DNA from 3 places in the Streptomyces sp. NPDC051322 genome. Region 1 is predicted to be linked to each of the others. Evidence: riboswitches for the same ligand, from Rfam matches in the RefSeq annotation. Region 1 holds a riboswitch; each other region holds the start of a gene.
What was found. Region 1 has a riboswitch for cobalamin ahead of AB0436_RS16735 (ribonucleoside-diphosphate reductase subunit alpha). Riboswitches for the same ligand answer to the same signal wherever they lie in the genome.
Positions count from the first base shown of each region.

Region 2: another riboswitch for cobalamin. It lies ahead of AB0436_RS02570 (HoxN/HupN/NixA family nickel/cobalt transporter); the one in region 1 lies ahead of AB0436_RS16735 (ribonucleoside-diphosphate reductase subunit alpha).
Region 3: another riboswitch for cobalamin. It lies ahead of AB0436_RS00300 (cobalamin biosynthesis protein); the one in region 1 lies ahead of AB0436_RS16735 (ribonucleoside-diphosphate reductase subunit alpha).

Region 1 is NZ_JBFBAK010000006.1:295,591-300,573, forward strand. Features, by position in the region: gene AB0436_RS16730 (ribonucleotide-diphosphate reductase subunit beta) at 1-289, opposite strand, end outside; gene AB0436_RS16735 (ribonucleoside-diphosphate reductase subunit alpha) at 289-2,733, opposite strand; cobalamin riboswitch at 2,780-2,915, opposite strand; gene mctP (monocarboxylate uptake permease MctP) at 3,172-4,803, opposite strand; gene AB0436_RS16745 (DUF3311 domain-containing protein) at 4,800-4,983, opposite strand, start outside.
Region 2 is NZ_JBFBAK010000001.1:560,737-565,719, reverse strand. Features, by position in the region: partial or broken gene AB0436_RS02590 (SAM-dependent methyltransferase) at 1-64, shown strand, start outside; gene AB0436_RS02585 (MFS transporter) at 109-1,830, opposite strand; gene AB0436_RS02580 (MarR family transcriptional regulator) at 1,914-2,366, opposite strand; gene AB0436_RS02575 (metalloregulator ArsR/SmtB family transcription factor) at 2,434-2,787, opposite strand; cobalamin riboswitch at 2,855-3,071, shown strand; gene AB0436_RS02570 (HoxN/HupN/NixA family nickel/cobalt transporter) at 3,099-4,232, shown strand; gene AB0436_RS02565 (FAD:protein FMN transferase) at 4,242-4,961, opposite strand.
Region 3 is NZ_JBFBAK010000001.1:50,416-55,398, forward strand. Features, by position in the region: gene AB0436_RS00290 (inorganic phosphate transporter) at 1-1,218, shown strand, start outside; gene AB0436_RS00295 (hypothetical protein) at 1,238-1,465, shown strand; cobalamin riboswitch at 1,527-1,669, shown strand; gene AB0436_RS00300 (cobalamin biosynthesis protein) at 1,795-2,796, shown strand; gene AB0436_RS00305 (cobyric acid synthase) at 2,793-4,337, shown strand; gene AB0436_RS00310 (putative cobaltochelatase) at 4,393-4,983, shown strand, end outside.

The DNA of each region.
Region 1 (4,983 bases):
GGGAGTTGATGTGCTTGTAGAGGGTGAGCACCAGGTTGTTGGAGACGATCGAGTCGCCCGTCGCGAAGAAGGCGACCAGCCGTCCGATCATGTGCTGCTCACCGGGCGAGAGCTTGGCCAGGTCGGTCACGTCCGAGTGCAGGTCGACCTCCTCCACCGTCCAGGTGTTCTTGATCGCGTCGCGGTAGCGCTCGTAGAAGTCCGGGTAGCGCATCGGCCGCAGGGTCAGCTCGAAACCGGGGTCGAGCAGATTCCTGCGCGAAGCGGTTTTCTCCGGGTGGGTGGTCATTACTGGCAGGCCTCGCAGGATTCGGGGTTTTCGAGGGAGCAGGCGACGGCGGCCTCGTCGGGCTCCGAAGCCTGTACGGGGACGGTGGCGGCGGACGCGGCGCGCGCGATCCGGGTCGCCGGGCGCGAGCGCAGGTAGTACGTGGTCTTCAGACCCTGCTTCCAGGCGTAGGCGTACATCGAGCTGAGCTTGCCGATGGTCGGCGTCTCCAGGAACAGGTTCAGCGACTGGCTCTGGTCCAGGTACGGCGTACGGGCGGCCGCCATGTCGATCAGGCCACGCTGCGGGATCTCCCAGGCCGTCCGGTAGAGGGCGCGGACGTCCTCGGGGATCCAGTCGAAGCCCTGCACCGAGCCGCTGGCCTCGCGCAGCGCCTCCCTGGACTGTGCGTCCCAGACACCCAGCTGCTTGAGCTCGTTGACCAGGTACGCATTGACCTGGAGGAATTCACCGGACAGCGTCTCGCGCTTGAAGAGGTTCGAGACCTGCGGCTCGATGCACTCGTAGACGCCCGCGATCGAGGCGATGGTGGCGGTCGGCGCGACCGCGAGGAGCAGCGAGTTGCGCATGCCGCTCCGCGCGATACGGGCGCGCAGCGCGTCCCAGCGCTCCGGCCACTCGGGGGCGGTGACGTAGTGGTCGGGATGCAGCACACCGCGGGCCGCGCGGGTCTTCTCCCAGGCGGGCAGCGGGCCACTGAGCTCGGCGAGCTCGCAGGAGGTCTCGTAGGCGGCGAGCATGATCCGTTCGGCGATCCGGGTGGAGAGTTCCCGTGCGCGGGGCGAGTCGAAGGGCAGCCGCAGGGTGAAGAAGACGTCCTGCAGACCCATGACGCCCAGGCCCACCGGACGCCACTTGGCGTTGGAGCGGCCGGCCTGCTCGGTCGGGTAGAAGTTGATGTCCACCACCCGGTCGAGGAAGGTGACAGCGGTGCGTACGGTCGCGTCGAGCCGCTCCCAGTCGATGGAGTCGCCGGAGACGAAGGCGCCGACGTTGACCGAGCCCAGGTTGCAGACGGCGGTCTCACCGTCGTCCGTGACCTCCAGGATCTCGGTGCACAGATTCGACGAGTGGACGACGGCGCCGGGCTCGGCGGTCTGGTTGGCGGTGCGGTTCGAGGCGTCCTTGAAGGTCATCCAGCCGTTGCCGGTCTGCGCCAGAGTGCGCATCATCCGTCCGTACAGCTCCCGGGCGGGGATGGTGCGCCGGGCGAGACCCGCCGCCTCCGCCTCGCGGTACGCCGCGTCGAACGCGTCGCCCCACAGGTCGGCCAGTTCGGGGACGTCGACGGGGGAGAAGAGCGACCAGTCGCCGTCCGCGTCGACCCGGCGCATGAACTCGTCGGGGATCCAGTGCGCCAGGTTCAGATTGTGCGTACGCCGCGCCTCCTCGCCGGTGTTGTCGCGCAGCTCCAGGAACTCCTCGATGTCCGCGTGCCACGTCTCGAGGTAGACGCAGGCCGCCCCCTTGCGCCGGCCGCCCTGGTTGACGGCGGCGACCGACGAGTCGAGGGTGCGCAGGAAGGGGACGATGCCGTTGGAGTGGCCGTTGGTGCCGCGGATGAGCGAACCCCGGGAACGGATCCGGGAGTACGAGAGGCCGATGCCGCCGGCGTGCTTCGAGAGTCTGGCGACCTCGTGATAGCGGCGGTAGATCGAGTCGAGCTCGTCCAGCGGCGAGTCGAGGAGGTAGCAGGACGACATCTGGGGGTGCCGGGTGCCGGAGTTGAAGAGGGTGGGCGATGAGGGGAGGTAGTCGAGCCGGCTCATCAGGCCGTACAGCGCGGCGACTTCGTCCACCGCGCGTTCCGACTCGTCGTCGGCCAGCCCGCAGGCCACCCGGAGCATGAAGTGCTGCGGCGTCTCGATGACGTGGCGGGTGATCGGGTGGCGCAGCAGGTAGCGGCTGTAGAGGGTGCGCAGGCCGAAGTATCCGAAGCGGTCGTCGGCGCCGGTGTCGATGAGCGCGTCGAGGCGCGCCGCGTGCCGGCGTACGAAGTCCGCTGTGCGGTCCGCGATCAGGCCCTCGCGGTGGCCGACGCCCAACGAGGCGGAGAACGACACCGCACCCTGCCCGGCCGCCTCTTCGGCGATGGACCGGGTCAGCAGCCGCGCGGCCAGCCGTGAGTAGGCCGGGTCCTCGGAGATCAGTCCCGCGGCCGCCTCGGTGGCCAGCTCCCGCAACTCCGCCTCGTCCGACCCGGCGTGGCGACCGCGCAGTGCGGCGGCGGCGACCTTGCCCGGGTCGGTGTCGGGGAGGTCCGCGGTGAGGTCGGTCAGGACCCGCAGCAGTACGGTTCCCGGGGCATCCGCCAGCTGTTCCCGGACATCGGGGGCAGGTGCGGTGGGCGCGGTGGTCACGGAGCGCTCTCCCTCGCTCGGCCGGGGCCGGCGGGAGGCGCGGGTGCGCACGGGCGCACCGCAGGGCAGCGCGCCGCACAGCATCCGCAGGCCCAACCGCGAGGCCCGGACGGTTCCCATCCGGTTCGGTCGAGCCGGATGCGCCGTCGGCAGGTCCTCGGACTCCACGGTGCGCGAAAGCGCACCGTTCACACCGTTGCGGGACAGTTCCGGATTCGCACCGGATTCCCCTGCGGCGACAGCGAGCCTGAGCATACATGTGGTGGGCGTTGGATGTGTCACCCCCCATATCTTGTGTCGCGGTGATGATCCGGGCGCTGTGTCAGAGCGTCAGGGCGTACGTCAGCAGTGGGAGGCCGGGGATCGCCTCCCGGTCTCGCTCGGGGGTCCGCAGGAAACCCAGCCCGCCGCCTATCCGAAACGCGGAGTCGGCCGAAAAGCGGAGTCAGCCGAAAGCGGAGGGGCCGTACCGCTCACCACCGGTGAGCGGTACGGCCCCTCCGCGGGCAGGCCGACGGCGTGTCAGTGACCGCCGGGCGCACCCGCCGTGGCCGGCGGGAGGTCCACCTGGACTCCGGGGTCGCCGGCGTCCGCGGTGTAGTCCTCCGGCGAGGTCTCGTCGATCCCCGCCGGCGCCTTGACGGCGTTGAGGACGAAGGTCAGGACCACCGTCACCACGACGTTCATGACGAACGCGGTGAGACCGATGTAGCCGATCTCGCCGAGACCGGGGATCTCCTTGGACGAGCCACCGAAATGGTGCTGTGTCGGGCTGGCGACGCCGTACGCGGCGAGTGTCCCGTAGACCATGCCGACCGCCCAGCCGGCCAGCAGCGCCCAGCGGTGGAACCACCGGGTGAAGAGGCCGCCGACGAGTGCGGGCATCGTCTGGAGGATCCAGATGCCGCCGAGCAACTGGAAGTTGATCGCGACCGTCTTGTCCATGGAGAGGACGAAGATCAGCGCGCCGACCTTCACCACCAGCGAGACCAGCTTGGAGACCTTGGCTTCCTGCGCCGCTGTGGCGTCCGGTTTCAGGAAGTCCTTGTAGATGTTGCGGGTGAAGAGGTTCGCGGCGGCGATGGACATGATCGCCGCGGGAACCAGCGCACCGATGCCGATGGCGGCGAAGGCCACCCCCGCGAACCAGTCGGGGAACATGTTCTCGAACAGCTGCGGGATCGCCAGCTGGCCGTTCTTGACCTTGATGCCGGCCGCGATCGCCATGAAGCCGAGCAGCGCGAGCAGGCCCAGCATCAACGAGTACAGCGGGAGGATCGCGGTGTTGCGCCGGATCACGTTACGGCTGCGCGAGGAGAGCGTCGCCGTGATGGAGTGCGGATACATGAACAGCGCGAGCGCCGAGCCGAGCGCCAGCGTGGCGTAACCCCACTGACCGGCCGCGCCCGGTACGAGCGCCCCGCGGGGCTTGCCGGTCGCCGGGTTGGTCTGCGTGAAGGCATGGCCGGCCTTGGCGAAGATGTCGTCGAAGCCGCCGAGCTTGATCGGGATGTAGATGATCGCCACGATGATGACGAGGTAGATCAGCCCGTCCTTGACGAACGCGATCAGCGCCGGGGCCCGCAGCCCGGACGAGTAGGTGTACGCGGCGAGCACCGCGAAGGCGATCAGCAGCGGGAGGTCCTTGACGAACCAGTTGCCGCTCTCGCCGCCCACGCCCATCACGTCGAGCACCGCCTGGATGCCGACCAGTTGCAGGGCGATGTACGGCATCGTGGCGAGGATGCCGGTGATGGCGACCGCCAGCGAGAGACCCTTGGAGCCGAAGCGGCCGCGGACGAAGTCCGAGGTCGTCACGTAGCCGTGCTTGTGCGACACCGACCAGAGCCGCGGCAGGAAGGTGAAGATCAGCGGGTAGACCAGGATGGTGTACGGCACGGCGAAGAAGCCGGCCGCGCCCGCGGCGTAGATGGCCGCGGGCACGGCGACGAAGGTGTACGCCGTGTACAGGTCGCCGCCGAGCAGGAACCAGGTGACCCAGGTCCCGAACGAACGACCGCCCAGGCCCCACTCGTCGAGACTCTCCGAGGTGTCGGCCCTGCGCCAGCGTGCGGCCATGAAGCCGATGACCGTGACGGCGACGAAGAAGAAGATGAAGACACCGAGAGCGATGCCGTTCACACCGTCCTTCATGCGGACGCACCTCCCTTGCGGGCGCGCTGGTCACGCTGCCACAGCTTGTACGCGAGCATCGTGAGTGCGGTCGAAATGAGCACCCAGAGCATCTGGTACCAGTAGAAGAAGGGGATGCCGATGAAGGTCGGGTCCACCTTGGCGTACGAGCTCACCCAGAGCATCGAAACGAAGGGCGCG
Region 2 (4,983 bases), on a different contig from region 1:
CACGGGCCGGACGGATGGCCTCGGGACGTCGAGCGGAGAGGAGTTGCTGGTAGCGACCACCTGACCCCCGGGAGCCGCCGCCCCGTTGTTCGCGACCTTCCGTAGGGGTCAGGCCGGGCTGTTGCGCAGATCCGCCAGGGTGGCCGTGGTGAGCGGACGGGGCGTGTGGTTCGGGTCTATCAGGATGACGGTGCAGGCGGCGCTGTGGGTGAGGGCGGTGGTGAAGCTGCCGTTGGCGAACTGGGTGAGGGGGCCGTGCGGGGAACGTCCGACGGTGATGGTCCGGGCGTGGATGTCGGCGGCGTGCTGGGCCAGGGCGCGGCCGGCGGCGGCGTGGTCGCCGACGCTGGTGAGGACCTGACCGGTGGCGGTGATGCCCTGTGCCGTGAGGCGGTCGAGGTGTGTGGTGACGGCCGCGCGGGCCTGCTCGGCGGTCTCGGTCTCGGCGGCCTGTTCCTCGACGACGGCGGTCTGCTGGACGTGCACAACCTCCAGGGGGCTGCCGGTGTCATGGGCGAGTCGGGCCGCGGTGTCGACGATGGCGGCGGCCCCGTCGTGGGCGCCGACGGCGACGATGACCGGAGGCGCATCGGTCGGGGCGGGGGCGCCCACGGGCGTGAGCGAGGGGGCCACGGGCTTGCCTTCGGCGGGGCGCTCCTCGGCCTGGCGGAGCAGCCGGTGACCGCTGGCCAGGACCGGGATGGCCAACAGGAAGGTGGCGGCGCCCAGGTAGAAGGGGACGCTCAGGTCGGTGGCGTCGGCCAGCTTGCCGGCGACGAAGGGGGCCAGGCCGCCACCGATGAAGCGGAGAAAGCCGTACGCGGAGGACGCCACCGGGCGTTCGACCGGGGAGACGAGCATGACGGCCTGAGTGGTCAGGGTGTTGTTGATGCCGATGAAGGCGCCGCTCACGATGACGGCCACGATGACCACGGTCGGGGTGCTGACACCCGCGGCGATGACGGCCATCACGATGCCGAGGCCGATCAGGTTGGCGTACAGCACGGGGGCGGTGCCGTACCGGGCCTGCAGGCGCGGGGCGAAGAAGACGCTGAAGGCGGCCACCAGGAGGCCCCAGCCGGTGAAGACCAGGCCGAGCTGATGGGCGCTCAGTTCCATGGGGTAGGGGGCGTAGCCGAGCATGGTGAAGAAGCCCCAGTTGTACAGCAGGGCCATCAGGCCCATGGTCAGCAGCCCACGGTGACGCAGCGCCTTGAGCGGGGCGATGGGCGAGGTGGCGCGCTTCGGCTTGGGCAGATCTGGGACGAAAGCGATGGTCGCGGTCAGGGCGATGGCCATGAGGACGGCGACACCGAAGAACGGGCCGCGCCAGCTGATGCCGCCCAACTCCCCGCCGAGCAGCGGGCCGACGGCGATACCGAGGCCGAGGGCGGTCTCGTACAGGATGATCGCTCCGCCGAAGCCGCCGCTGGCCGATGCGACGATGACGGCAAGGGAGGTGGCTATGAACAGCGCGTTTCCCAGCCCCCAGCCGGCGCGGAAGCCGACGATGCCGTTGATGGAGCCGGTGCTGCCTGCCAGGGCGGCGAAGACGACGATGACCGCCAGGCCGATGACGAGGGTGCGCTTGGCGCCGAGGCGGCTGGAGACCCAGCCGACGAAGAGCATGGCGACGGCGGTGACGATCAGGTAGCTGCTGAACAGCAGGGAGACCTGACTGGGCGAGGCATGCAGGCTCTTGCCGAGGGCGGGCAGGATGGGGTCGACCAGGCCGATGCCCATGAACGAGATGACGCAGGCGAACGCGACGGCCCAGACGGCCTTCGGCTGCTTGAACGGGCTGGCGGTCTTCCCGTGCGAAGCACTCATGAGCGGTTCTCTCTCATACGTTGGCGGGGAAGCGGGGAAGCGGGGAAGCGGGGAAGCGGGGAAGCGGGGCCACCACGGGTGTTTCAGGAACGCGCCTGCCGGTCCTGGATCGCACGGGCCAGCGCCGGCAGCGCGAGTGTCACCGCGTGCTGCTCGGATGCCGTCAGCTCCTCGATCAACTGCTGCAGCGCCTGTGTTCGCTCGGTGCGCCGCTGACCGAAGACCTCCAGGCCCAGATCGGTGGCCTCCACCAGAACGCCCCGGCCGTCACGGCTGTCGGCGGTGCGCCGCACCAGGGCCGCGCGTTCCATCCGGGTGACGAGCTGGGTCATGTTCGGTTGCGAGACCCCTTCCGCCCGGGCCAGTTCGGTCAGCCGGGAGGGGCCCTCGCGGCCCAGCCGGCCCAGCGCCGAGGAGGCTGCGGTGCTCAGGCCGCCGGCGGTCGCGCTGTGCCGCACGTAACGAACGATCCGCTCCACGGCGGTCATCAGCTCTTCCGGGGATACCTCGGACGCCTTGAGGGTCCGAGAGTCCATAACCCGCTTATGCATAGGCTCATTGTGCATATAGATGTAGGCAGAATCAATACCCCGGTGGCGAGCGCTACTCCTGCGCGCACCGCCCCAGCAGGTCGGCCACCGCGCCGTCGACGACGCGGTAACGGACCACCCGGCCGTCCTTGTCGCCCGCCACCACGCCCGCAGCCCGGAGGAGGCGCAGGGCCTGCGAGACGGCCGGGTCCTTCATGCCGGTGGCGACCGCGAGGTCGGAAACGGCGATGGGGCCCGCCCGGTGCACTGCGATCAGCAGGGCGAGCCGGCCGGGGTCGGCCAGCAGGGAGAAGCGGTCGGCCCAGGAGCGGACGTGTTCAGGCTCTCCGATGGCGGCGATGGCGTCACAGACCCGGTGGTCGTCGATGATGCGGTGGCCGGCGCGCTCGGCGGGAACGAGGTGCATGCGGTGATCCTTGCACGTCGAGCTCTGTGATCTTCGGCACCTGCGCAACTGTGCAGGCTTGCAAGCGTTGTTGCCGACAACCTAGGGTGGGCCGGGTCGTGGTGTTCGGGAAGACCGGTGACAGGCCCTCAAAAGCCTCAGACCGGAGCGGCCCTCGCCACTGTGATCGGGGAGTTCCCGGCCCATGACACCACTGGCCGCAGAGTGCGGCTGGGAAGGTGGGCCGGGGGCGAGCGTCAGCGAACCCGTAAGCCAGGAGACCGGCCACGGCATCTCACGAAGTGATCCACGAGGTGCTGGAGCGTGACCGTATGACCCTGCCCAACTCAAGCCTGCCTGACTCCGGTGTGTCCCGTGAAGGCGCGCCCCCCACCACCGCGTTCGCCTGGCGGCGCGCTGACACCCTCCGTACGGCCGGACTGCTCGGCGTGATCGCCGCCCTGCATGTGGTGGCCTTCGGCATTCTGTTGCTGCTGGTGGTGCCGCGGCACTACGAGGTCGGCTCCCAGGCGTTCGGCATCGGGCTGGGCATCACCGCCTACACGCTCGGCATGCGGCACGCGTTCGACGCGGACCACATCGCCGCGATCGACAACACCACGCGCAAGCTCATGGCCGACGGCAAGCGGCCGGTGTCCGTGGGCTTCTGGTTCGCGCTGGGGCACTCCAGCGTCGTCGTCGCGATGGCGGCCCTGGTCGCCGGGGGAGCACGCCTCGCGGGCGTGCTGGCCAATCAGGACTCGGGCACCCACCAGGCACTCGGCGCCGTCAGTACCACCATCTCCGGCTCCTTCCTGTATCTCATCGCTGCCCTGAACCTGGTGGCGTTGTTCGGCATCCTGCGGGTGTTCAGGTCGATGCGGGCGGGGCGGTTCGACGAGACGGAGCTCGAAGCGCAGCTGGATTCCCGGGGGTTCATGAACCGCGTCCTGGGCCGCTTCACCAAGTCCGTCAGCCGGCCGGGTCAGATGTATCCGCTCGGTTTCCTCTTCGGTCTCGGCTTCGACACCGCCACCGAGGTCACCCTGATGGTGATGGCCGGCAGCGGCGCCGCCGCCGGGCTGCCCTGGTACGCGATCCTGTGCCTGCCGCTGCTGTTCGCCGCGGGGATGAGCCTCTTCGACACCCTCGACGGCACGTTCATGAACTTCGCGTACCAATGGGCCTTCTCGAACCCGGTACGCAAGGTCTTCTACAACCTCGCCATCACCGGCCTGTCGATCGCCGTCGCCTTCTTCATCGGCACCATCGAGCTGGTTACCGTCCTGCACGACAAACTCGCCCTCAAGGACGCGGTGACCGACTGGATAGCCGGTCTCGACCTGGGCAACGTCGGTTACGTCATCGTGGGACTCTTCGTGGTGGTGTGGGCGGCGGCGCTGGGTTACTGGCGGATAGCCAGGGTCGAAGAACGCTGGACGGCCCGCACCGCGGACGGGGGCTGAGGGAGCGCGTCAGTCGCCACTGGGGAAACCCGCGGTCCGCCAGACGCTGCCGTCGGGCCGGACGGCCAGCGCCTCGTAACCCTCCAGCGACTCCAGCCAGCCGCGCGCGTCCTCGCCCCGGGCGAACGCGGCGGTGGCATAGGCGTCCGTCAGGGTCAGCCGGGGGCCGGTGACGGTGACGGAGGCGAGCCCGGCGGCGGGCCTGCCGCTGTGCGGGTCGAGGATATGAGCGCCGCGTTCCGCGGTGCCCGAGGTGGCGACGGCCAGATCCCGGCCGGTGACGACGGTGGCGAGTTCGCCGGGGGACAGCGGGTGGGCGACACCGATGCGCCAAGGGGTACCGGGGGACGCTTCACCGCGCAACTGGAGGTCGCCGCCGCCGTTGACGCAGGTGTTGTGCGCGCCGGCGTCATGCAGGAGCTGCGCGGCGGCTTCCGTCGCCCAGCCCTTGACGAGCCCCGAGGGGTCGAGGCCGCCGCCCGGGGTGGCGGTGAACCAGCCGTGGCTGGTCTCGGCGGCTGTCGAGCAGAGGGCGAGTACGTCACGGACCTCGGGCGGGCAGTCCCCCAGGGTGGTCTCGCCGCGCCCGAGGCGGCTGATGGCGCTGTCCGGGCGGTAGGTGGAGAACACCGCGTCGACGTGGTGCAGGCCCCGGACGGCTTCGGCCAGCGCGCGGTGGATGGCGGCGGTGGGAGTGTCGCGGATGTCGAAGGAGAAGACCGTCCCCATCACGTGCTCGACATGGCGCAGC
Region 3 (4,983 bases), on a different contig from region 1:
GGGATCGTGATCATTACCGCTCTCGTGTTCGATTTCACGAACGGTTTCCACGACACGGCCAACGCGATGGCGACGACCATCTCGACCGGTGCTCTCAAACCCAAGACCGCGGTGGCCATGTCCGCCGCGCTCAACCTTGTCGGGGCTTTCCTGTCCATCGAGGTCGCCAAGACGATTTCCGGCGGGATCATCAATGAACAGGGCATCAGCACAGAAGTGATCTTCGCGGCGCTCGTCGGCGCCATCCTCTGGAATCTGCTGACCTGGCTTCTCGGCCTGCCGTCCAGTTCCTCCCACGCACTCTTCGGCGGTCTCATCGGCGCCACCCTCATGTCGGTCGGCACCTCCGGTGTCAACGGCGATGTGGTCGTCACCAAGGTGTTGCTGCCCGCGGTGGCGGCGCCGGTCGTCGCCGGACTCGCCGCGCTGCTCGCCACCCGGCTGACGTACCGGATCGGCCGGCACGCGGACGAGAAGGCCACCGCCAAGGGGTACCGGGCCGGGCAGATCGCATCGGCCGGTCTGGTCTCACTCGCGCACGGTACGAACGACGCGCAGAAGACCATGGGCGTCATCACCCTGGCCCTGGTCACCGGCAACGTGATCGCCCCCGGATCGAACCCGCCGCTGTGGGTCATCGTCTCCGCGGGCACCGCCATCGCGCTGGGCACCTACCTGGGCGGCTGGCGCATCATCCGGACCATGGGCAAGGGGCTCACCGAGCTCCGGCCGCAGCAGGGCTTCGCAGCGCAGACCGGCGCGGCGACCGTGATCCTCGCGTCCTCGCATCTCGGCTTCTCGCTCTCCACCACGCAGGTCTGCTCCGGCTCCGTGATGGGCGCCGGCGTCGGACGCAAGGGCGGCGTGGTCCGCTGGTCCACCGCGAGCCGGATGTGCATCGCCTGGGTTCTGACCCTGCCGGCCGCCGCACTCGTCGCCGCCGGTGCGGAGTATCTGACCGGCCACGGCCCGTGGGGCGTCGGCGCCGTGGCGGTCCTGCTGGTCGCCGGCTCCGGCGTCATCTGGTCGCTGTCCCGGCGCAAGCCCGTCGACCAGCACAGCGTCACGCCTGATGAGCCCGTCGAGCCCGTGGATGTCGTCACCGCCGCCCTCGCGGCGGTCAGCCCGCCGCCGGCCGGGCTGACGGCCGAGGCTCTCCGGGCCACCATTCCCGCCCCGGACGGCGCACCGGAACCCACCCGACCGGCCGCGGTCTGAAGCAGAGGACACTGCAATCATGAACATCGACTGGGCAGCTCTCGGCACCGTTTTCGGCGTCAGTCTGGTGGCCACCGTCGGACTGGTGGGTCTGTTCACCCTCGGCGTCGTGGGCCTTGCCAGGAAGTCGGCACCGGACGGCGCCGGCGGTACGGCCCCTGCGCCCGCCGCACGCGCCGGGGCGTACGCCTGCTTCGCTCTCTGCACGGCCGCCGTCGCCTACGGGATTTACCTCATCGTCGGCTGACCGCCGTTCGGACACGTCGCCTCGTCCACGTCGCCTCCTCGCAGGTCAAGGCGAGTTGACGGTTGTTCTCGGCGCGTGGTGGACTGCCGGGGCCAATACGGCGGCAGGAGAGGAAGCACGGTGCGAATCCGGCGCGGTCCCGCCACTGTCACCGGGGGTCACACCCCCGGGAGCCAGGAACTCTCACCGCCGGACCCGTCGAACCAGGGCGCGGACACCCTGAGTGAGGACCTATCGCCATGCGCGGCTGCCTGTCGCCCGATGCTGTGACCCGTACGAGAAGTACCCCCCGCACAAGAGCCCGTCGAGGCGCAACGGCCTGCTGACCCATGCGTGCCGAGCAGATATTCGTATACGGCGCCACCACCGGCATCGCCGCGGACCTGGTCCTCGGAGATCCCCGGCGCGGACATCCGGTCGCCGCTTTCGGACGGGCCGCCGCGGCCGTCGAGCGGCGCCTGTGGCGTGACCACCGGGCGTGGGGCGCACTGCACACCGCCGTCTGCGTCGGAAGCGCGGTGGGCGCCGCGGTGCTGGCCCGGCGTGCCGTGCGCGGCCGCGCCGGGGCCGGAATCGCGCTGACCGCCGCCGCCACCTGGACGGTTGTCGGCGGCACCTCGCTGGGCCGGGAGGCGCGTACGGTCGGCGCCGCGCTGGCAGCGGGCGACATCGAAGCGGCCAGGGAACGACTGCCGCACCTGTGCGGCCGGGACCCGCACGCGCTGGACTCTCCGCAACTGGCGCGCGCCGTGGTGGAATCCGTCGCAGAGAACACCTCGGACGCCGTGGTGGGTGCGCTGGTCTGGGGCGCCCTGTGCGGGGTGCCCGGCCTGGTGGGCTTCCGCGCGGTGAACACCCTCGACGCGATGGTCGGCCACCGCTCGCCGCGGTATCTGCGGTACGGCTGGGCCTCGGCCCGGCTCGACGATCTGGCCGGCTGGCCGGGCGCCAGGCTGACTGCCGTACTGGCGGTGCTGGCCGGCGGGAACCCGCGCGGCGCTGCCCGCACCTGGCGCGAGGACGCGGCCGGCCATCCCAGCCCGAACGCAGGTCCGGTGGAGGCGGCGTTCGCCGGAGCGCTGGGCGTACGGCTCGGCGGGACGCTCGCGTACGGCGGCCGGGTCGAGCACCGGGCGGTGCTCAACGGTGGCGGCAGGCCGGCCGGGGTGGACGACATCGAGCGCGCGGTGCGGCTGTCGCGCCGGGTGGGTCTGCTCGCACTCGCGACAGCCCTCGTAGCGAGGAAGGCCCTGATGGCGGGGAAGGCCCATGCGGTGAGAGAGGTCCATGCGGTGAGAGGCGTCCATGCCGTGAGAGGGGTACGCGGATGAGTGGCGGGCTGCTGGTCGCCGGAACCACCTCGGACGCCGGGAAGAGCGTGGTGACGGCCGGCATCTGCCGGTGGCTGGTGCGCCGTGGCGTCAAGGTCGCGCCCTTCAAGGCGCAGAACATGTCGCTGAATTCCTTTGTCACCCGCGAAGGTGCGGAGATCGGCCGCGCGCAGGCGATGCAGGCCCAGGCGGCCAGGGTGGAGCCGTCGGCGCTGATGAACCCGGTCCTCCTCAAGCCCGGCAGCGACCGGTCGAGCCAGGTGGTGCTGATGGGTAAGCCGGTCGGCGAGATGAGCGCCCGCGGGTTCTTCGGGGACGCCGGCGCTCCGTCCACCGGCGACGGTGCGCAACCCGGGCGCAGGGAAGCCCTGTTGGGGACTGTCACGGACTGCCTGGACCGGCTTCGGGGCACGTATGACGCTGTGATCTGTGAAGGGGCCGGCAGCCCGGCCGAGATCAATCTGCGGCGGACGGACATCGTCAACATGGGCATCGCGCGGGCTGCCCGATTCCCGGTGGTGGTGGTGGGCGACATCGACCGGGGTGGCGTCTTCGCCTCGTTCTTCGGTACGACCGCGCTGCTCAGCGCCGAGGACCAGGCGCTGGTCGCCGGATACCTGGTCAACAAGTTCCGCGGTGACGTGTCGTTGCTGGAGCCCGGCCTCGACATGCTGCACGGGCTGACGGGGCGCCGTACCTACGGCGTCCTGCCGTTCGCGCACGGCCTCGGCATCGACGAGGAGGACGGGCTGCGGATCTCGATGCGGGGCACCGTGCGCGAGTCGTCCGTCGCCCCGCCGCACGGTGCGGAGGTGCTGCGGGTCGCCGTCTGCGCTGTGCCGTTGATGTCCAACTTCACCGATGTGGACGCACTGGCGGCCGAACCCGGCGTGCTGGTGCGGTTCGTGGACCGGGCGGACGAGCTCGCCGACGCGGACCTGGTGATCGTGCCGGGCACCCGGGGCACCGTCCGCGCTCTGGAGTGGCTGCGTCGGCGCGGACTCGCCGACGCGCTGGCCCGCCGGGCCGTGGAGGGGCGTCCGGTGCTGGGCATCTGCGGTGGCTTCCAGTTGCTGGGCGAGCACATCGACGACGAGATCGAGTCGCGGGCCGGCGCCGTGGACGGCCTGGGCCTGCTGCCCGTACGGGTCAGGTTCGCCGCCGCGAAGACCCTGGGCCGGCCTGCCGGTGAGGCGCTGGGCGAACGCGTCGAGGGGTACGAGATCCACCACGGGGTGGCCGAAGTGCTGGGCGGCGACGCCTTCCTGGACGGCTGCCGCTCCGGCGCCGTCTGGGGCACCCACTGGCACGGTTCGCTGGAGAGCGACGGCTTCCGGCGCGCCTTCCTCCGGGAGGTCGCGCGGGCGGCGGGGCGGCGTTTCGTGCCGGCTCCCGACACCTGCTTCGGCATGCTCCGCGAGGAACAGCTCGACCGGCTCGGTGACCTCATCGAGGAGCACGCGGACACCGAGCGGCTGCTCGCGCTCATCGAATCGGGGGCTCCGGCCGGACTTCCCTTCATCCCGCCCGGAGCGCCGTGAGCACCGCGCCGGCTTGTCCCGTCCGAACCCGTGTACCCGAAGGAGTGATTCCCTCATGACCACCCCCTATCCGTTCACCGCGATAGTCGGGATGGACGATCTGCGGCTCGGGCTGCTGCTCAACGCGGTCTCCCCCGCCGTGGGCGGTGTACTGGTCCGGGGGGAGAAGGGCACCGCCAAGTCGACGGCGGTGCGCGCGCTTTCGGCCCTGCTACCGGAGGTTCCGGTGGTTTCCGGGTGCCGCTTCTCCTGCGATCCCGCGGCCCCCGACCCGGCGTGTCCCGACGGGCCGCACGGCCCGGCCGGCGCGTCGGGAGGCGCGTCGCGCGCTGCCCGCATGGTCGAACTGCCGGTCGGGGCCTCCGAGGACCGGCTGGTCGGGGCCCTGGACATCGAGCGGGCGCTGGCCGAGGGCGTGAAGGCCTTCGAGCCCGGACTGCTCGCCGACGCGCACCGCGGGATTCTCTACGTCGACGAGGTCAACCTGCTCCACGACCACCTGGTCGACCTGCTGCTGGACGCCGCCGCGATGGGTGCCTCGTACGTCGAGCGCGAGGGGGTGTCGGTACGGCACGCCGCCCGCTTCCTGCTCGTCGGGACGATGAACCCCGAGGAGGGCGAACTGCGGCCGCAGTTGCTGGACCGC